4 regions of the Micromonospora sp. WMMB482 genome follow, and region 1 is predicted to be linked to each of the others. Evidence: riboswitches for the same ligand, from Rfam matches in the RefSeq annotation. Region 1 holds a riboswitch; each other region holds the start of a gene.

Region 1 (4,798 bases):
GGCGACCTGCCAGGTGCCGTCGCCGGTCATCTCCGGGTGGACGTGCCGGAACCCGGACAGGTCCCGGCGGGCGACGATCAGGTGCATGCGCTTGTCGTGGGCCACCTCGAAGCGGGTGACCGGCGCGCCGTCCGGGCCGGTGATCCGGAAGGCGAACTGCCCGGCCGGGGCGGTGGCGGGCTGGAACGTGTAGCCGCGTTCGGAGACGAGCAGCCCGCCGGGCAGGTGTGCGGAGGCCCCGCCCTCGTCACCGTGGCCGGCGCCGCCGGCCCCGTGGTCGCTGCCGCTGTCGTCGTGGCGGTTCTCGGCGGCCGGTGTGACGGGATCGGCCAGGGTGCCGATCCCGTACGCCGCGCCGAACACCGCCACGAGGCCGAGGGCGAAGCCGCTGAGCTTCGTCGCCGTGTTCATGGTGTCTCCTCGGTTTCTGCGGGTCCGCCGGACCCGTCACGCACCGACGAGGTCGTAACCGGCCTCGTCGACCGCCGCGCGGACCGCGTCCGCGTCCAGCGGCTTCTGACTGGTGACGGTGACCCGGCCGCCGGCCAGGTCGACCTGGACGTCGGTGACGCCCGGTAGCGCGCTCAGCTCGGTGCTCACCGAGTTGACGCAGTGCCCGCAGGTCATGCCGCTCACCTGGTAGGTGGTCTCCATCTCGCCCTCCGATCTGATACCCCCTAGGGGTACGGATCGAACGTTAACATACCCCCGAGGGGTACGCTATCCTCGGTGTCATGACCGCGCCGTCCAGCCCGACCCGGGGCTACACCGCCAGCAAGGACCAACTCCTCGCCCGGCTCCGCCGGATCGAGGGCCAGGTCCGTGGCATCGAGAAGATGGTCGAGGAGGACCGCTACTGCATCGACGTGCTGACGCAGATCTCGGCCATCCAGGCGGCGCTGGACAAGGTCGGCCTGGGCCTGCTCGACGGCCACGCCCGGCACTGCATGCACGAGGGCGCCGCCGAGGGCCGGGCCGACGAGATGGCGACCGAGATGATGGCGGCCGTCGGCCGCCTGATGAAGCGCGGCTGAGCGGCCACCCGCCGCGTCCCGGGCCCGTCCTGCCGGAGCGGGCGAGCCGGGCTGCCTACCATGGCCGGGCGACGCCCCGGACGTGGTCGACACGTCCGCGCCGGCCGGCTGACCAGGCCGGTCCGGCGGACCAGGCGTCGCCGCGACCGTTGGGAGAGACGCCATGGGTGCCGACCACACCCGCCCCGCACCCGCCGCGCCGCCGGGCGTACGACGGCTGCTCGTCGCCGTGGTGGTGCCGCTGTTCGCGCTCACCGTGATCGCGGCGCTGGTCCTCTGGCCCCGGCAGGACCGGGAGCCGTTCGGCGGCGCGGACGTCCCCCGCTACCACGGCACCGTGACCCGGGTGGTCACCGAGCCCTGCCCGCCGACCCCGGAGGCCCCGGAGGCCCCGGAGGCCCCGGACGGTGGAGGTGGCCCCTGCGGCACCGTGACCGTCACCGCCGAGCAGGGCCCGGACGCGGGCCGGCAGGTCGAGATGCCGATCCCGGCCGGGCCGGGCGCGCCCCGGGTCGCGGTCGGCGACGAGGTCGTCCTGGTCGAGCTGACCGACCCGGCCGACCCGACGGTGAAGTCCTACAACATCGCCGAGCACCAGCGCGGTACGCCGCTGATCTGGCTGATGGTGCTGTTCGCCGCCGCGATCGTGGCATTCGGCCGCTGGCGCGGGCTCGCCGCGCTCGGCGGCCTGGTGGCCAGCTTCGCCATCCTGCTCGGCTTCGTGCTGCCGGGCATCGGGTCCGGCCAGCCGCCGCTGCTGGTGGCGATCGTGGGCGCCGCGCTGATCATGTTCGTGGTGCTCTACCTGACCCACGGGATCACCGCGCAGACGTCGGTGGCGGTGCTCGGCACGCTCGGCAGCCTGGTGGTCACCGGCGTGCTCGGCCTGCTCGCCACGTCCGCCACCCACCTGACCGGCTTCGGCAGCGAGGACGCCACCACGCTGTCCATGTTCCGGGCCGACGTGGACCTGCACGGGCTGCTGCTGGCCGGCATCATCATCGGCTCGCTGGGCGTGCTGGACGACGTCACAGTCACCCAGGCGGCCACCGTCACCGAACTGGCACACGCCAACCCGGGCCTGTCCCGGCGGCAGCTCTACCGGGCCGCGACCCGGGTCGGCCGGGCCCACATCGCGTCCACCGTCAACACCATCGTGCTGGCGTACGCGGGCGCGTCGCTGCCGCTGCTGCTCCTGCTGGTCGCCGACTCCCGCCCGGTCAGCCAGATCCTCACCAGCGAGTTCCTCGCCCAGGAGATCGTCCGCAGCGCGGTGGCCACGCTCGGCCTGATCGCCGCCGTACCGCTGACGACCGGACTGGCCGCGATCGTGACCACCGCCGGACGACGCTCGCGCGGCGCGGAACCGGCGCCACCCGCGCCCCGGCCGCCGACCCGACGGGAGGACGCGCTGGAGGCGCTCGGCGGCGGGAAGAGCACGGAGGCCGCATGGTGACACTCCGCAGCGTGACCATCGATTTCAAACGCGACGCTGGTCACGGTGCGCCACGGCGAAATCTCGCTATTGGTCGGCTTCCGGACGTAGATCCTCAGGAGTGCTGTCAGGTAACCTCGCTGCCGGTCACCGCCGAAGGCGCGCACCGGCGCCAGCGGTGCCGCCGCCCAATCGCCCGCGGGCGAGCCGGGGAACCAGGTACATGGGGTGAATCCGCGACAGCGGTAGGGGCCACTTCCGTCCCGAACCCGTCAGCTAACCCGGTCGGCGGCCGACGGAAGGGAACATTGTGACGGCACCCCTGCGCCGCTGGCTGACACCCGTGGTGGCCGTGCTGGCCTCGCTGGCCGTGCTGGCCGGGCCGACCCCGGCGACCGCGGCCCCCACCGCGGCGGCCCCCGGCACCCCCTCGGGCCACGAGGAGGACGGCGAACCGCCGCTCATCACCGAGGCGATCGACGCCGCCAACCGCAACTTCCTCCAGGCCAAGGCGAAGCTGGCCAAGTCGCAGGACCGCCAGCGGCGGCTGGCGGCCGAGGTGAAGACGGCACAGGCCGAACTCGACGCGCTCAGCCCGCAGGTCAACCAGCTCGCCGCCCAGTCCTACCGGACCGGCCGGATGGGCGCGATGGCCATGCTCCTGGAGAGCAACTCGCCCGATTCGTTCGTCCGCCGGGTCAACGCCCTGGACGAGCTGAACCTCCTCAACGCGCAGCGCCTGGCCGCGATCAACGCGGTCAAGACCCGCGCCGAGCAGGCCAAGATCGCGCTCGACGCCGAGGTACGCGAGCAGGAGAAGCAGAAGAACGCGATGGAGCGCGAGAAGGTGCAGGCCGAGCGCGCGCTGAAGCTCGTCGGCGGTCTCGGCTTCACCGGCGGCCTGGTCTCCGCCACCTCACCGGTCGCCAAGATCGCCCCCGGCCGCACCGCCGACGGCGGCTGGAAGGCCGAGTCGTGCAGCGAGGACGACCCGACCACCTCGGGCTGCGTCACCCCGCGCACGCTGCACGCGTACAAGGAGGTACGCCGCGCGGGCTTCAAGCGCTTCGTGGGCTGCTACCGGCCCGGCGGGCCGTGGGAGCACCCCAAGGGCAAGGCGTGCGACTGGTCGCTCCAGAACAGCGGCTTCGCGCCATGGCACAACAACGACACCCGCCGGTACGGCAACGAGGTCGCCGCCTTCCTCATCCGCAACGCCGACCGGCTGGGCATCTACTACGTCATCTGGAACCGGCAGATCTGGTTCCCGGCCACCGGCTGGAGTTCGTACAGCGGACCGTCGAACCACACCGACCACGTTCACATGTCGCTGCTCTGATTCGGACACAGCGAAGGGGCCGCCCTCGGGCGGCCCCTTCTCGTCGCCCTAGGGGTCAGCCGGCCAGCGCCGGATCGGCGGGCGCCGCCGGAGCGGGCAGCGGGGCCGGGGACTGCGCCACGGTCCGCACCTCGCCGCCGGCGAGCCGGTACGACATGCCCACCACCGTGCACCGCCCGGCCGCCACCCGCTCGGCCAGTACGGCGGACCGGGCCAGCAGCGTCTCCACGGTCTGCGCGATGTGCACGTCGATGATGCCGTCGAGGTCGTCGACGCCATGGCGGGCGGCGCGCAGCAGGCTGGGCGAGACCGCGTCCACCACCGCGCCCAGGTGCCCGACCGGGGCGGCACCCGTCCGGACCCCCTCCCGGGCGGCCTGGACCGCGCCGCACGAGTCGTGCCCGAGCACCACCACGAGCGGCGTGCCGAGCACGGTGACCGCGTACTCGACGCTGCCGAGCACCTCCGGCCCGGCGGTGTGCCCGGCCGTCCGCACCACGAAGAGGTCACCGAGACCACGATCGAAGATGATCTCGGCGGCGAGCCGCGAGTCGGAGCAGCCGACGATCACCGCGAAGGGATGCTGACCGTCGGCGACCGCCGCCCGGTGCCCGGCGTCCTGATTCGGATGCTGCGGGGCGCCGCTGACGAACCGGTGATTACCGGCACGCAGCTCGGTCAGTGCCTGCTCCGGGGTGCTCGGCGTCATGTCCCTCACCTCGTCTACCTGGGGAACCACCAGGCCGAACGGCCTCGCGACCCACGGTCACACGCACCTCGGGGCCCGTCAAGATTCGTGATACGCATTTCATACTTTCCCGTGCCGGCCCGCGTCGGGTCGGGGCTACCGAGCAGGAGGCCTAGCATGACCACCATGGCGACCACACCAGCTGAGGACGGGAGCCGCCGTAACTGGACCTTCCTCACCAATCACGGCCACGTGCTGCTCGCGATCGCACGCAATCCCACCGCCCGGCTGCGGGACGTGGC
Region 2 (4,798 bases), 2.8 Mb from region 1:
CCTACTCCCGCAAGCTGCGCGAGGCGGTGATCGCGTGGAAGCTCGACGACGCGTACTCCAAGGAGGAGATCCTCGGTTTCTACCTGAACACCGTGCCGTTCGGCCGTGGCGCGTACGGCATCGAGGCGGCCGCGCAGACGTACTTCGGCAAGACGGTGCGCCGGGACGCGCCCGCCGCGCGGCAGCTCACGCCGGCCGAGGCGATGGTGCTCTGCGCGATGGTGAAGCAGCCGGAGGCGGACCCGGCCGACCCGGAGGGCTCGCCCGGCTACGACCCGCGCCGCAACGCGCTGGCCCGGCAGAACTCGATCGACAGGTGGAACTACATCCGCGACGGCATGGTCGAGCTCGGCTACCTGACGCCACAGCAGGCGGCGGGGCTCACGTACCCGGACACGGTCCGGCCGATCGACGAGGACGCGGGCCGGTCCGACCTGGACCGGCCGACCGGCCTGGTGGTCAACCACGTGCTCGCCGAGTTGCGCGAGACCGAGCCGTTCCGCGGCAAGCCCGACGAGGTGATCCGCGACGGTGGCTACCGGATCGTCACCACCATCGACAAGCGCGTGCAGGACGCGGCCGAGGCGGCGGCGGACATCCGCCGCGACACCGCGCCGCAGGCGGTACGCGACCAGCCGCGCAACTGGCAGGCCGCGCTGGTGGCGGTGGAGCCGGGGACCGGACGGGTGCTCGGCTACTACGGCGGTGACAGGGGCTCGGGCGCGGACTACGCCGGCTGGTACTACGACGAGAACGGCGAGACCCGCGGCTTCGGCCAGCACCCGCCGGGGTCGTCGTTCAAGGTGTACGACCTGGCCGCCGCCGTCCGGGACGGGATCTCGGTGAAGCAGCGGTTCGACTCGCCGGACACCAAGGAGTTCCCCGCCTCGGGGCGGACCAGGGGCAGCGCGGCCGGGCCGATCCGCAACGCCGAACGCGCGCCCTGTCAGCCGGACTGCGCGCTCTGGGAGGCCACCGTCGCCTCGCTGAACGTGACCTACTTCGAGCTGACCGAGAAGCTGGGCACCGACAAGGTGATCGAGATGGCCCGGCAGGCCGGCGTGGAGTCGATGTGGGAGACGGTCCGGGGCAATCCCCGGCCGCAGCGTGTCGACCTGCGCAGCGACCCGGCCGACGAGGTGGCGAAGCGGTTCTCCACGGAGGTCGGCATCGGGCAGTACGGCATCACCGTGCAGGACCACGCGAACGGGATGGCGACGTTCGCGGGCGGCGGCAAGCGTGCCGACGCGCACTTCGTCCGGTCGGTCAGCAAGGACGACGAGCAGGTGTGGACCGAGCAGCTGCGCACCACCGACCTGGGCCTGGACCGCGAGGCGATCGACCAGCTCGACTGGACGCTGCGCCGCGTGCGGGCCGCCGAGCTGGGCAACGGCTGGGACTCCGCCGGCAAGACCGGCACCTGGCAGGCCGGGCAGAGCACCACGCAGAACGTGCACACCTGGATGGTCGGCTGGACCGGCGCGCTCGCCTCGGCCGTCTGGCTGGGCACCACCGACGGCAAGCCGCTGCGGACCAGGGGCGGCAGCTACGAGGTGTACGGCTCGACCGGTGCCGCGCCGATCTGGCGGCAGTTCATGACCCGGGCCACCGCGGCGATGAAGCTCGACCCGGACGAGTACCGCTTCGGTCAGCCGGCGTTCCCCGGCGAGAACCCGGAGCCGACTCGGTCGGCGCCACCGCCGCCGACCACCGCCGCGCCGACGCCGTCGGAGTCGCCGAGCCCGAGTCCTTCGTCGTCGTCCCGGAGCCCGGACCCGACCCGTCGGCCGACGTCGCGGCCGACGCTGACGCCGTCGCTGCCACCGCTGCCCACCGTGTCGCCGACGCGGACCCGCGGCCCGCGCTGACCCGGCCGCCTCACGTTGATCTGCGCCGCCGGCCCACAGCGGCGCCGTCCGCCGCGTGCACGGCAGCCCGTGTCACCACCGGCAACGGTCGCCCTGACCAGGGCCTATCGAAGGTCACGGTTGCCGGGGTGGGTGCCCGCGCCGGCCGGGCGCCCGGCCCGGGACACGGCGCCACGGTCGCGGTGGATCCGGGCGGCCACCTCGTGCATCGCGCGGCTGAACAGCTCCGCCTGGTCGCCCACGCCGCCGAGCCGGGCGGCGAGCGCGTCGGCGTCGGCCCGCGCCGACGCGCTGACCTGGGCGTCCAGCTCGGACAGCGCGGCGTTGGCGGCGGTGACGAGGTGTCCGCAGAGGACGTCGAAGGGCACGCCCGCCAGCTCCGGGTCGATCACCACGGAGTCCAGCCGGCCACCCTGGACGGCGACCGCGCGGACCCGCCCGCCGGCGGCCGTGCCCTCGGCCCGGAGCAGGTCGCCCGGCTCGCCGTCGGTGTGCGCCGAGGCCCGGGAGCGCATCGCGGCGAGCGCCTGCTGCGTGCGGGTCAGCAGCTCGTCGAGGCTCGCGGCCGCCGAGAACGGGTCGTTGGTCATTTCCGCGCTTTCTTCACGTCTTAGCCGAGCATCGTGACCCTAGCAACCGGCTCCGACGAATCGCGGTCACCGGCCGCCGAGGGCCGCGTCCCGGCGCCGCGAGCAGGGCGGACACCGGGCGGCGCGGCGTGTCGCGGACGGCCGGACGCCCGGCCGGGGCGAACCGGCCGGGCGTCCGAGGGCCGCTCAGCGCAGGCGCAGCCGCTGACCGGGGAAGATCAGGCCCGGGTCGTCGCCGACGACCGCGCGATTGCGTTCGTGCAGGGCACGCCAGCCGCCGTCGACGCGCTGCGCGACGGCGATCTCCGACAGCGTGTCCCCGCGCCGGACCACGTACGTCCCGGCGGCGGACGACGGCTGCGGCAACACCCTCGTCGCGGCCCGTTGCGGCGTGGCCTTGCGCGCGGCGGCCCGCTTCGGGGCCGCCTTCTTCGGTGCCGCCTTCGTGGTGGCCCGCTCGGACCGAGTCGCCGCGGCGCTCGCCGAGCCACCCTTCCTGCCGCAGACGGGCCACGCGCCGATGCCCTGCCCGCGCAGCACCTTCTCCGCGACGGCGATCTGCTCGGACCGGCTGGCCAGGTCGGCGCGGGCGGCGTACTTCCTGCCGCCGTAGCCGTTCCAGGTGGCGCGGGAGAACTGGAGCCCGCCGTAGTAGCCGTTACCGGTGTTGATCTTCCAGTTGCCGCCGGACTCGCAGCGCGCGACCGCGTCCCAGTTGACGCCGGCGCTGGCCGGAGCGGCCGGGCCGAACACTGTCGCGGCGCCGACGGCGACGCCGGCCAGAGCCGCGCCGAGCGCGGTACGGCGGCTTCGGGCTGAGTATTCAGTTGCCATGTGGATTCCTCCACGCCGACGAGGTGAGCTGTCGGGTTCGGGCCGAGGAGCCCGGCCGCCGGTGGCGGCTTCACCCCGAGGTGCCGATGCACCGTGGAACGTGTGGTTCCCCCGCTCCCGCGCGAGGTTCGGTTACCGGGGCCGGCGGCGGGATTTGGCGTTTCCAGCCCCGGTGTCCGCTTGTGCGAACGCAACTGACGCTAGGAGCGATTTGCGACGATCATCCGCTTCTTGTGACGCTCTTCACCCGGCCGGGCGACCGGGGGCGGCGCTACGGTGACAGGGCCAGGCAAGATCACGGGAGGGCGGACGGATGACCGATCACGGACACGAGCTGACCTTCGGCGGCTTCCTGACGCCCGCCGCCGGGCAGCCCGACCAGGTGGTGGCGCTGGCCCGGCTCTGCGAGCAGGTCGGGCTGGACCTGGTCACGTTCCAGGACCATCCGTACCAGCCGGGCTTCCTGGACACCTGGACGCTGATGTCCTACGTGGCCGCCGCCACCGAACGCGTCCGCCTGGCCGGAAACGTCCTCAACCTGCCGCTGCGCCAGCCGGTGGTGCTGGCCCGCAGCGTCGCCAGCCTGGACCTGCTCACCGGCGGCCGGGTCGAGCTGGGACTCGGCGCGGGCGCGTTCTGGGACGCGATCGAGGCTGCGGGCGGGCGGCGCCTGTCCCCCGGCGCCGCCGTCGAGGCCCTCGACGAGGCGATCCAGGTGATCCGCGAGGTCTGGGACACCGACCGCCGCGGCATGATCCGCGTCGACGGCGAGCACTACCGGATGGTCGGCGCCAAGCGCGGTCCGGCCCCGGCGCACCCGGTGGGCATCTGGGTCGGCGCATACAAGCCGCGCATGCTGCGCCTGGTGGGCCGCGCCGCGGACGGCTGGCTGCCGTCCCTGTCGTACCTGCCCGAGGGCCCCGACGACCTGCCCGCCCTGAACGCGCTCGTCGACGAGGGCGCGGCGGCCGCCGGGCGCGACCCGGCCGCGATCCGCCGCATGCTCAACGTGACCGGCACGTTCGCCCGCTCGTCGGCCGGCTTCCTGGCCGGACCGCCGGAGCAGTGGGTGGAGGAACTGGCCGGACTGACGCTGGAGCACGGCATCACCACGTTCATCCTCGGCAGCGACGAGCCGCGCGCGATCCAGATCTTCGGTCAGGAGGTCGCGCCGGCGGTGCGGGAGCTGGTCGCCGCCGAGCGCGCCACGCCCGCCGCGGCCGCCCGCGCGGCCACCCGCGAGCCGGCCACCGCCGGCGGCCCGAGCACGCTCGGCGTCACCCCCACCCCCGACCCGGGGGTACGCCTGAGCGCGCGCCGCGCGTGGGACGAGTCCACCCGCCCGAGCGCTCCGCCGCCACCGGCCGGACACGCCTATCCGGCCCGGGGACAGGCCGCCGGGCAGCACCTGGTGGACGTGCACGACCACCTGCGCCAGGAGCTGGCCCAGGTGCGCGACCTGCTGGAACAGGTCAAGCGGGGCTCGGTCTCGCCGGGCCGGGCGCG
Region 3 (4,798 bases), 1.4 Mb from region 1:
GCGGGCCCGCCGAGGCTGCCGCCACCGGGGCCACCGTCGGCGGCGCGACGTCCGTCACCGGCCCGGCCGAGGGCATCGAGTACGCCGGGCGGCGTCGCCCGGACTGACACGCGCCACCGCCTGCCGGTCGATCCGCGACACGCCGTGCGGCGGTGTGTTCGTGGGGGATCGGCGGTAGTTTGTACCCGTGCTTCCGATCGCGCTCACCTGCCCCGTGTGGTGGGTGGCGCGCTGGACCGCCCGGATGTTCGCCAGTCTCGCCGTGGTCGTCGCCTGTTCGTTCGGCGCCGCCACGCTGCCGGCCGGCGTCGCCGCTGCCGCCCCGGCTCCGGCGGTCGCCGCGTCGGCGTACCCCGTCGCAGGCGCCTCGACCGCCGCGCGGCCGGAGGCCGACCGCGTCGCCGAGCGGCACGCCGGCCCCGCCGGGGCGCCGGCACCCGCGCCCCGGGTGGCCGTCCCGGCCGTCGCGGAGCCGGTCCCGGCCGGCTGGGCCGCCGCACCGGCCGGCCCGCGGGCCCCGCCCATCCGCTGACCGGCCCACGGGCCGCGCCCGTTCATCGCACCCACCGCACGTCATCCCCGCACCCGCCCTCGGCGGCCCGTTCCCACAGGCCCGCCCCGGCGAGGTCGTGCGGGCCCTCCCGCCAGGTCCTTCCCGTGAGGTGCCGACCATGTCGCAGACCGCTCTGTACCACTTCCTCATCTCCGTGCCCGAGGCCGCCGCCATCTGGTCCTTCCTGCTGCTGCTCGCCCTCGGCCTGCTCGCCGCGCTCGTCGCCCGTCCCGAACGCGACCCCGCGCCGGAGGGCGCCCCCGAGCCGGCCGACCCCGACGCCGCCCGCCGCGACGACCTGATCCGGTACGCCGAGGAGGTGGCGGTAGCAGCCGCCGGGGCCACCCAGACGGCCCGTCGCCGCCGCGAGCGGTGGCTGGCCGCGCAGGACGAGGCGGATCGGGCCTGGACCGCGTACGACGAGGCGGACGCCGCGGCCCGCCGCCTGGGCGGGGCCGCCGCGCTGGCCGCCCCGCGCACGCCACGCACCCCTGCGGAGTACGCGGCCCGGGAACGCTGGCTGCACCACGCCGCCATGACGGCGCACTGGCGGGACGACCTGACCGCCCGTCAGCTCGCCGACGTGCTGGCGCGCCGCAACGGGTGGGATCCGCGCCGGCACCCGGCCGAGCAGGAGATCATCCTGGCCCGCACCGTCAGGGACGGGCGCCGCGCCGGATGGGAGATCGCTGACGCGCGGGAACGGGCGGCCTGGCGGGACGTGGAACTGGCCGCCGAAGCGGCCCGGACGCTCGCCGCCGAGGCGTACGCGGCCGCGGTGGCGCTGCGGCCCGCCCCGGCGTGCGCGAGCGCGACGACGCGCCCTCTGCCGGTGCCCGCGTCGGTCCGCAACGCCCGGTGGCGCCCGGCCCGGGTGGGCTGAGACGGCCGTCTCGGCCGAATCGTTACCCGGAATGTGGTGAGCCCGGTCACCCGCGTTACCGAAACGGGCGCCGTGCGCAGAACGGGGCATCGAGTCGCGCAATCGCCGGCCCGGTGGTCGCCGTCTGTCCGCTTTCCGCCGCGCGGTGCCGTCGAAACTGCTTGTCCCATTGAGCGAAGTGAGTAACCGGGTGTTCGAAAATCCGTTACCGCGGATCACGTTTACGCAGGTGGGACCGCTTGGCATCGGACATACCCGCCGGTAGTGTCGGCGCGGTCCGATGCGGTAATCGATCGCCGACGGCGGCGCCGCACCGACCCGCCTAATCGTGTTCCACGAACCGGGGACCCATGAGCACCATCGGGGTGAATCCGCGAGCCACGGCCCGCGGTAGGGCGTACTTCCCGCCCGAATCCGTCAGCTAACCCGGTCGGCGGCCACGGAAGGAGTACCCCTCGTGCCCATCCCTCGATCGTCCCCCCGCCTCCACGGCGACGCGGTGCCCGCGCTGGCCTGACGCGCGACCGGCAAACCGCCCCCCGGGCGCCCGGCATCACGGGCGTTCCCGATCCCCCGGCCATCCGGCCCTTCAGCACGTGTGAGTTCCTCCGCGTGCCGGGCCGGCCTGCGCCGCACGCCCCGTGGAGGATTTCGTGAAGCACCACCTGAAGCGTCAGCTGCGACGGATCGTCACCGAACGCCCGTACCGGATCATCGCCGGATCGGCCGCCGCGCTCGTGCTGGCCGCCGGCGCCGGCGCCGGCACCGTCGCCACCGCCGGTGACGACGCCCCGGTCCAGGAGAACACCGCAGCGGTCGCCGATCTCGGCGCCGCCCGCCTCGGCGAGCAGCCCGCCAGCCGCAGCGAGGCCCGGATCGCCGTGCCGCAGGCGTCGCCGAGCGCCTCCGCCGCGCCCAGCGCGTCGCCGAGCGCCTCGCCGTCCGCGAAGGCGGCGGCAGACCCGGACACCACTCCCAAGGCCAAGCCGAAGCCGCCGTCGAGCAAGTCGCTCGACTACGACTACCAGGCGCAGATCAACTACTTCTACTGCGGCCCGGCCGCCGTGCGCAACGCGCTCAGCGCCGCCGGCATCGAGCGCAGCCAGGACGCGCTCGCCGGCCCTCTCGGCACCACCGAGATGGGCACCAACTCGGCCGAGGACACCACCCGGGTGCTCAACCAGCAGGTCAAGGGCAACCCGTACCGGACTCGGATGATTCCCGGCTCGGCCACCCCGGCCCAGATGGACCGCCTCCAGGCCGACGTGGTCGAGGCGATCAACGACGGCCGCGGGGTCGTCGCGAACGTCGCCGGTACCGCCACCGACACCAACGGCGGCTGGCACTCGTTCCCGGGCGGCCACTACGTCGCGGTGGTCGGCTACAAGGACGACGGCCGGACCGTACGGATCGCCGACTCGGCCGACCCGTCGCTGCCGTCGTACTGGGTCACCACGATCGACCTGGCGCACTGGATCGCCAGCCGCGGCTACTCCGCCTGACCGTCCCGCACGCTCCGAAGGCCGGCACTCCACCCCGGGGTGCCGGCCTTCAGGCTGCCCTCACGCGCCCTTGGCGCGCGATCTTGGACTTGTGGCGCCCAGCATGTCCGGCCCGCCCGATGTGGGAGGTGCCACAGCCCCAAGATCGCAGAGGTTCGGGGCGGCGCGGGCGCGCGAGGTGGGATCGGTGGAGATCTTGGTAGGAAAGGGCCCCTATGGGGGCCGTTTGGTACCAAGATCTCTCGGAGCCGGGAGTCCTTGACAACCCCACTCACAGATCGACGGGGAGGGCGGAGTGTGGGCGGCCGGAGCCGGGGCGAGGGGGGCGTCAGGGGGTGGGGCGGGGGTTTGGTCTCGCGTGGGCGGGGCGGGCGGTGGCAGACTGCGCCAATGGGCGATGCGACGGGGAAGCGGCACCTGATTCTCCTGCACGGCATGGGCGCCACCGGCGAGGTGTGGCTGCCCTGGGCGCCGCTGCTGGAGCGCCGCTGGCCCGGCCGCTGGCTCGCCCCCGACCTCGCGGGTCACGGCTGGTCGCCACCGCTGCCCGGCTACTCGTTCGAAGCCCTGGCCCAGCGCGTGGCCGACGGGCTCGGCCCGGTCCGGCTCGGCCCCGACGACCGGCTGGTGCTGCTCGGGCACTCGCTCGGCGGGGTGGTAGCACTGGCGCTCGCGGCCCGGCAGCGGGGACTTCCGGTCGACGCGGTGGTCGGGCTCGGCATCAAGGCGGTCTGGTCCCCGGCCGAACTGGCGAAGTCGCAGGAGCTGGCGGCCCGTCCGGTCACCTGGTTCACCACCCGGGACGAGGCGGCCCGCCGCTACCTGCGGGTGTCCGGGCTCGCCGGGCTGTTCGCCCCGGACCACCCGGTGGTGGAGGCGGGGCTGCGACGGGAGGACGGCCGCTGGCGGCTCGCCATGGACCCGGCCGCGTTCGCGGTCGGGGAGCCCCGGCTGCCGGTGCTGCTGGCCGCCACCGACGTGCCGGTGCTGCTGGCCCGGGGCGAGCTGGACCCGATGGTGACCGACGCGCAGCTCAAGGAACTGGGCGTGCCGGTGGCCACGCTGCCCGGGCTGGGCCACAACGCGCACGTCGAGGACCCGGAGGCGGTACTCGCTCTGCTCGACCCGTACCTCTGAGCGGCCGGGCCGACCGCGACGGCCGGACGACCGGCCGCCGCCGTGTCAGCCGGCTGCGCGCGGCGCCGGGACCGCCCAGTCGGGCTCCAGCTCGTGGCGGGCGGCGGTGAGGAACGCCTCGGCGTACCCGTCGGCGGGGAAATCGCCCAGGTAGCGGGTCCGGGCCGCCCAGCGTTGCGCCGCCTTCGGGTCGGCGTCGAGCAGTTCCGTGAGCACCTCGTCCACGTTGGACATGTCACGCCGCAGCACGTAGCCGGACGCCGCGAGCGGGAACCGCTCGACGAAGTGCGCGCCGTCGGCGCCGGTGTCGGTGACCGCGTACGGCTTGCCGGAGTAGAGCCAGTCGGAGATGACCCCTGACACGTCGGAGACCAGCGCGTCGGCGCGGTTGACGCACTCGGTGAGCGTCAGCTCGCGGCTCGCGGCGGCGCCGAACAGGTGCGGCCGGCCGGTCTTCGCCCGGTCGGTGGCGAGCAGTTCGGTGAGCCGGGCGAGCTGGCGGGCCGAGGCCGGGTTCTTGTCGGTGTACGGGTGGGCGCGCAGGATCACCGCGGCCCCCCTGTCGATCAGCCGGCGGATCAGCGTCTCGGCCACCGGCAGCGAGCAGTAGTTCGCGTCGGCGTGGTGCCCGGTCCAGGTCGGGGTGTAGAGGACCGTGGGGTGCGCCGGCGGGGTGACCGGCTCCCGGCGTACCTCGATGGCCTCGACCTGGGGACGGCCGAC
Region 4 (4,798 bases), 450 kb from region 1:
CGGCGCGCCCCCGTGCGGGTCGAGCCACACCCGCACCTGCGGCGGGGCGGCGCCGGGCTGGGCGACCGGATCGCGCCGGGTCAACATCGCCACCTCGACGGTGAACTCGAACAGCCGCCAGTCGCCCTGCGGCGACGCGCGGCCGATCCGGGCCAGCCGGGCCACCGTGGCGGGGTCGGTCACCGGACGGGCGCGGCCCGCGACGTACGCCTCGTCGTCGCTCTCCTCCGGCGGGAACGAGTGCAGGGCGTAGCGGCCGTCGCGTTCGAGGTCGCGGCGCTTCGGCGAGTCGATGACGAAGCACCAGAGGCCGTCGGCGGTGAAAACCGGGGAGACCGGGTGGACCCGGGGGCCGCCGTCGGCGCGGACCGTGGCGAGGTAGCCGAAGCCCGGCCCGTACTGCTGCATCAGGAGGCGGATCTCGTCGGCGAGGCGGGGCTCGTCGGCGGCGAATTCGGACCAGGAAGCCATGTGGACACTCTATCGAACACGTGTACGAAGATGCACTGCGACACGCTGGTCACCCGTACCGGTCGCTATGGTGTTCCGATGCTGCTCTCCGACCGCGACCTGGTCTCCGAGATCAAGGCCGGCACGCTCGCGCTGGAGCCCTTCGAGCCCACGCTGGTGCAGCCGTCGAGCATCGACGTACGCCTGGACCGGCTGTTCCGGGTCTTCAACAACCACCTCTACACGCACATCGACCCGTCGATCCAGCAGGACGACCTGACCTCGATGGTGGAGGTGCCGGAGGGGCAGCCGTTCGTGCTGCACCCGGGCGAGTTCGTGCTCGCCTCCACGCTTGAGGTGATCTCGCTGGGTGACCAGCTCGCCGGCCGGCTGGAGGGCAAGTCGAGCCTGGGGCGGCTGGGGCTGCTGACCCACTCGACCGCCGGCTTCATCGACCCGGGCTTCTCCGGTCACGTCACGCTGGAGCTGTCGAACGTGGCGAACCTGCCGATCACGCTCTGGCCGGGGATGAAGATCGGGCAGCTCTGCATCTTCCGGCTCTCCTCGCCGGCCGAGCACCCGTACGGCTCGGCCGTCTACGGCTCGCGGTACCAGGGGCAGCGCGGACCGACGCCGAGCCGGTCCTGGCAGAGCTGGCGCACCTGGCCGGCGCGCTGACGGCGCCCACAGTTGTTAATAGGGGCCCCCTCCTCTACCGGAGGCGTTAAGAGGGGGCCCTTCCTTACGATCGGCCGTAGCTGTTGATGTCGCCGTCGTCGACCCGCTTCATCGTGATGGGCTTGCCGGACTGGGAGGCGTGCACCACCCAGCCGTCGCCCACGTACATCGCCACGTGGTGCAGGTCGCCGTAGTAGAAGACGAGGTCACCGGCGCGCAATTCGGCCCGGCTGACCCGCTTCGTCACGCCGTGCTGCTGGCGCGCGCTGTGCGGCAGTGAGACGCCGCCCTTCGCCCAGGCCGCCATGGTGAGGCCCGAGCAGTCGAAGTGGTCCGGCCCGGCCGCGCCCCAGACGTAGATCTTGCCGATCTGGGCGCAAGCGAACTTGACCGCCGCCCCGGCCGGGCCGCCGGGGTAGCCGGCCGGGCACGGCGCCGGGCGCAGCGGGCCCCCGCCACCCTTGCCGTACACCTTGAGCCGTAGTTTCTCCAGCTTGGCGATCTCGGCGTCGATCTGCTTCTTCTTCGCCGCGAGCTGGGCCTCGGTACGCGCCAGACCGGCGATCATCTCGTCCAGCGGCTTCTTCTTCGCCGCCAGCTCGTCGCGCAGCGCGGCGACGGAGCGCACCTGCTCGTGCTGGCGGTGCGCGAAGCGGTCGAGCAGTTCCAGGCCGTTGACCAGGTCGCCGGGCGAGCGGCTGCCCAGCAGCGCGTTGACGGTGGAGAGGTTGTCGCCCTTGTAGGCGTCGGCGGCGAGCCCGCCGACCTGGCCGAGCGCGGCGTCCACCCGGGCCTGGAGGGGTGCGATCTGCCGGCCGAGCGCGTCGGCCTGCTTGCGCCGTGCGGCGAGCTGCCCGCGTACGGCGTTGACCTGTTCGATGACCGGTTCGAGCTTGTTCCAGTCGCGGTCGATCTGGGCCTCGATCTCGGCGACCGAGGGTTCGGCGTGTGCCGCCGTGGCGCCACCGGTCAGGACGACGGCGGTGCCGACGAGGGCGGCGAGAGCGATGGTGAAGCGGGACCAGCGGGTACGCGGCACAGCCGTGGACCGGTCGACCGACCGGCTCGACGACGGCCGCGGGGCATGGAGTGCCACCGGGCGTCCGTACTCCTTCTTCCGTACCGCCTACCGGGTTAGCTGACGGATTCGGGCGGGAAGGGAGCCGCCCTACCGCATCGCTGCGGATTCACCCCAGGTACCTGGTTCCCCGGCTCGCCCGTAGGCGACTCGGCGGTGTCGGACCGTCACCGACCGGGTTGGACGGTGAGACGTGCGGCCGACGATTCCCCAGAGTAGGGACCACCGTTATCGATCCGCAACTTCCAGCGGCGTGACACTCCGTACGCGATCCGGGGCCACACCCCCGGCAGCGGTGAAGTTTTCTTTCAAGCTTGATTATCCACTGGAAAGGTATTGACCCTCGCGGGGCTGCGGAGTGAGGGTGGAAACGCAGTGACCCCCATCCCTGTCCAGGAGGTTCGATGCACCTCTCCGCCCCGCCGTCGGGCAGACGGATACTGCTCGCCGCCGCCGTGGCGGCCGCCACCGCGCTGGCAACGACCGGACCGGTGACCGCCGCGCCGGACACGTCCGCGCCCGCGAGCGACCGGCAGCGACAGTACGCCGCCGCCGCGGCCGAGTACGGCGTGCCGCAGAACGTGCTGCTCGGCGTCTCCTATCTGGAGTCCCGCTGGGACACCCACGTCGGGCAGCCCAGCACCAGCGGCGGCTACGGCCCGATGCACCTGACCGACGCCGCGCACATCCTCGCCACGCCGGGCAGCGCCCACGTCGACGAGGACGAGGATCCGCGCGGCGACGACGCCCGCCCGCTCACGCTCGATCCCGCCACCGCCGCCGCGCCGAAGCGGGAGACCCCGCTGCCGCCCGCCTCGCTCCAGACGCTCGACGCCGCCGCCGCGCTCACCGGGCTCGACGCGCGGACGCTGCGGACCGACCCGGCCGCGAACATCCGCGGTGGCGCGGCGCTGCTGGCGTCGTACCAGAAGGCTCTGGGTGGGCCGGTCGGCGCCGGCACCGACCCGGCGGCCTGGTACGGCGCGGTGGCCCGGTACTCCGGCGCGGACACCTCCGACGCCGCGGCGGCCTTCGCCGACGAGGTCTACGACCAGCTCAGCCAGGGCGCCAGCCGGACCACCGACGACGGCCAGCGGGTCACGCTCGCCGCGACCGCCGCGAAGCCGGACCGGTCCCGGCTGGCCCGCCTGGGCCTGCGCCACGCGCAGCGGCCGGACGGGCTGGAGTGCCCGGTCCGGCTGGCCTGCGAGTGGATCCCCGCGCCCTACGAGCAGCTCAGCGACGACCCGGGCGACTACGGTAACCACGACCTGGCCGACCGGCCGAAGCAGCAGAGGATCGAGTACATCGTCATCCACGACACCGAGGGCTACTTCGGCCCGAGCGTCGACCTGGTGAAGCGGGCCGACTACCTGGGCTGGCACTACACGCTGCGCTCGGCGGACGGCTACATCGCCCAGCACGTCAAGACCAAGGACGTGGGCTGGCACGCCGGCAACTGGTACGTCAACGCGAAGTCCATCGGCCTGGAGCACGAGGGCTTCGCCGGTCAGGGCACCTGGTACACCGAGGCGATGTACCGGACCTCCGCCAAGCTGGTGCGCCACCTGGCGCTGAAGTTCGGCATCCCGATGGACCGGCACCACATCATCGGCCACGACAACGTGCCCGGCACCACCGCCGCCACGGTGCGCGGCATGCACTGGGATCCGGGCCCGTACTGGGACTGGTCGCACTACTTCGACCTGATGAAGGCGCCGTTCCGCAGCACCGGCACGCCCCGCACCGGCCTGGTCACGATCGACCCGGACTTCGCCACCAACCGGCCGGCGTTCCTCGGCTGCAACCAGCAGCCGCCGGGCGTCCCGACGCCCACCCCGCCGGCGCAGCCGTGCCCGTCGCGCGGCTCCTCGTCGGTCATCCTGCGGACCGCGCCGAGCCCGGACGCCCCGCTCGTCAACGACCTCGGGCTGCGCCCGGACGGCACGCCGGACACCATGTACGTCTCCGACCACGGCGCCCGCGCCTCCGCCGGTCAGACGTACGCGCTCGCCGGCCGGCAGGGTGACTGGACGGCGATCTGGTACCTCGGCCAGAAGGCGTGGTTCCTCAACCCGGCCTCCGCGCCGACGGCGAAGTGGGCCACCGGCTTCGTGGTGACGCCGCGGCCCGGCAGGGCCACCATCCCGGTGTACGGCCGGGCCTACCCGGAGCAGGCCGCCTACCCGGACACCATCCCGTACCAGACCATCTCGCCGCTTCAGTACACGTTGGCCGCCGGCCAGCGGTACGCGGTCGGCGGGGTGCTGCCCGGCGAGTACTACCGGGCGGTCTCGTTCGACGGTTCGGCCCCGGGTGACCGGACCGTGGTCCGCGGCAAGAACCGCTACGTGCAGGTCCAGTTCGGTCACCGGATCATGTTCGTGAACCTGGACGACGTGCTGGTCCTGCCGTCCCCGGTCGGCGCGCCGCGCTGACCCGCCACCGCACACGCCGAAGGCCCCCGGTCCGTGACGGACCGGGGGCCTTCGGCGACGGCAGCGGCTGTGTCAGCTGACCCGGACGAAGCCGGCGAGCGGCTGGGTGTTGATGCTCGACACCTGGACCGGCTTACCGGTACGTGGCGCGTGC

The links. A riboswitch is a leader RNA that binds a small molecule or an ion and turns the genes downstream of it on or off. The one in region 1 is predicted to bind cyclic di-AMP.
Region 2: another riboswitch for cyclic di-AMP. It lies ahead of KSK32_RS28245 (transglycosylase family protein); the one in region 1 lies ahead of KSK32_RS15080 (hypothetical protein).
Region 3: another riboswitch for cyclic di-AMP. It lies ahead of KSK32_RS22020 (C39 family peptidase); the one in region 1 lies ahead of KSK32_RS15080 (hypothetical protein).
Region 4: another riboswitch for cyclic di-AMP. It lies ahead of KSK32_RS34545 (NlpC/P60 family protein); the one in region 1 lies ahead of KSK32_RS15080 (hypothetical protein).

What each region holds. Positions count from the first base shown of each region.
Region 1 covers NZ_JAHOPD010000020.1:2,970,327-2,975,124, reverse strand. Annotated here, with positions in the region: gene KSK32_RS15100 (hypothetical protein) at 1-411, opposite strand, end outside; gene KSK32_RS15095 (heavy-metal-associated domain-containing protein) at 448-654, opposite strand; gene KSK32_RS15090 (metal-sensitive transcriptional regulator) at 735-1,034, shown strand; gene KSK32_RS15085 (YibE/F family protein) at 1,198-2,490, shown strand; cyclic di-AMP (ydaO/yuaA leader) riboswitch at 2,645-2,776, shown strand; gene KSK32_RS15080 (hypothetical protein) at 2,780-3,808, shown strand; gene KSK32_RS15075 (carbonic anhydrase) at 3,864-4,517, opposite strand; gene KSK32_RS15070 (helix-turn-helix domain-containing protein) at 4,674-4,798, shown strand, end outside.
Region 2 covers NZ_JAHOPD010000020.1:5,778,439-5,783,236, forward strand. Annotated here, with positions in the region: gene KSK32_RS28235 (transglycosylase domain-containing protein) at 1-1,868, shown strand, start outside; gene KSK32_RS28240 (YbaB/EbfC family nucleoid-associated protein) at 1,973-2,458, opposite strand; gene KSK32_RS28245 (transglycosylase family protein) at 2,645-3,292, opposite strand; cyclic di-AMP (ydaO/yuaA leader) riboswitch at 3,291-3,436, opposite strand; gene KSK32_RS28250 (LLM class flavin-dependent oxidoreductase) at 3,606-4,798, shown strand, end outside.
Region 3 covers NZ_JAHOPD010000020.1:4,414,164-4,418,961, forward strand. Annotated here, with positions in the region: gene KSK32_RS22005 (acyltransferase) at 1-107, shown strand, start outside; gene KSK32_RS22010 (hypothetical protein) at 188-532, shown strand; gene KSK32_RS22015 (hypothetical protein) at 672-1,436, shown strand; cyclic di-AMP (ydaO/yuaA leader) riboswitch at 1,746-1,887, shown strand; gene KSK32_RS22020 (C39 family peptidase) at 2,078-2,938, shown strand; gene KSK32_RS22025 (alpha/beta fold hydrolase) at 3,329-4,075, shown strand; gene KSK32_RS22030 (CDP-glycerol glycerophosphotransferase family protein) at 4,121-4,798, opposite strand, start outside.
Region 4 covers NZ_JAHOPD010000020.1:2,521,887-2,526,684, reverse strand. Annotated here, with positions in the region: gene KSK32_RS12810 (pyridoxamine 5'-phosphate oxidase family protein) at 1-471, opposite strand, end outside; gene dcd (dCTP deaminase) at 550-1,128, shown strand; gene KSK32_RS34545 (NlpC/P60 family protein) at 1,193-2,224, opposite strand; cyclic di-AMP (ydaO/yuaA leader) riboswitch at 2,238-2,372, opposite strand; gene KSK32_RS12795 (N-acetylmuramoyl-L-alanine amidase) at 2,611-4,644, shown strand; gene KSK32_RS12790 (C40 family peptidase) at 4,717-4,798, opposite strand, start outside.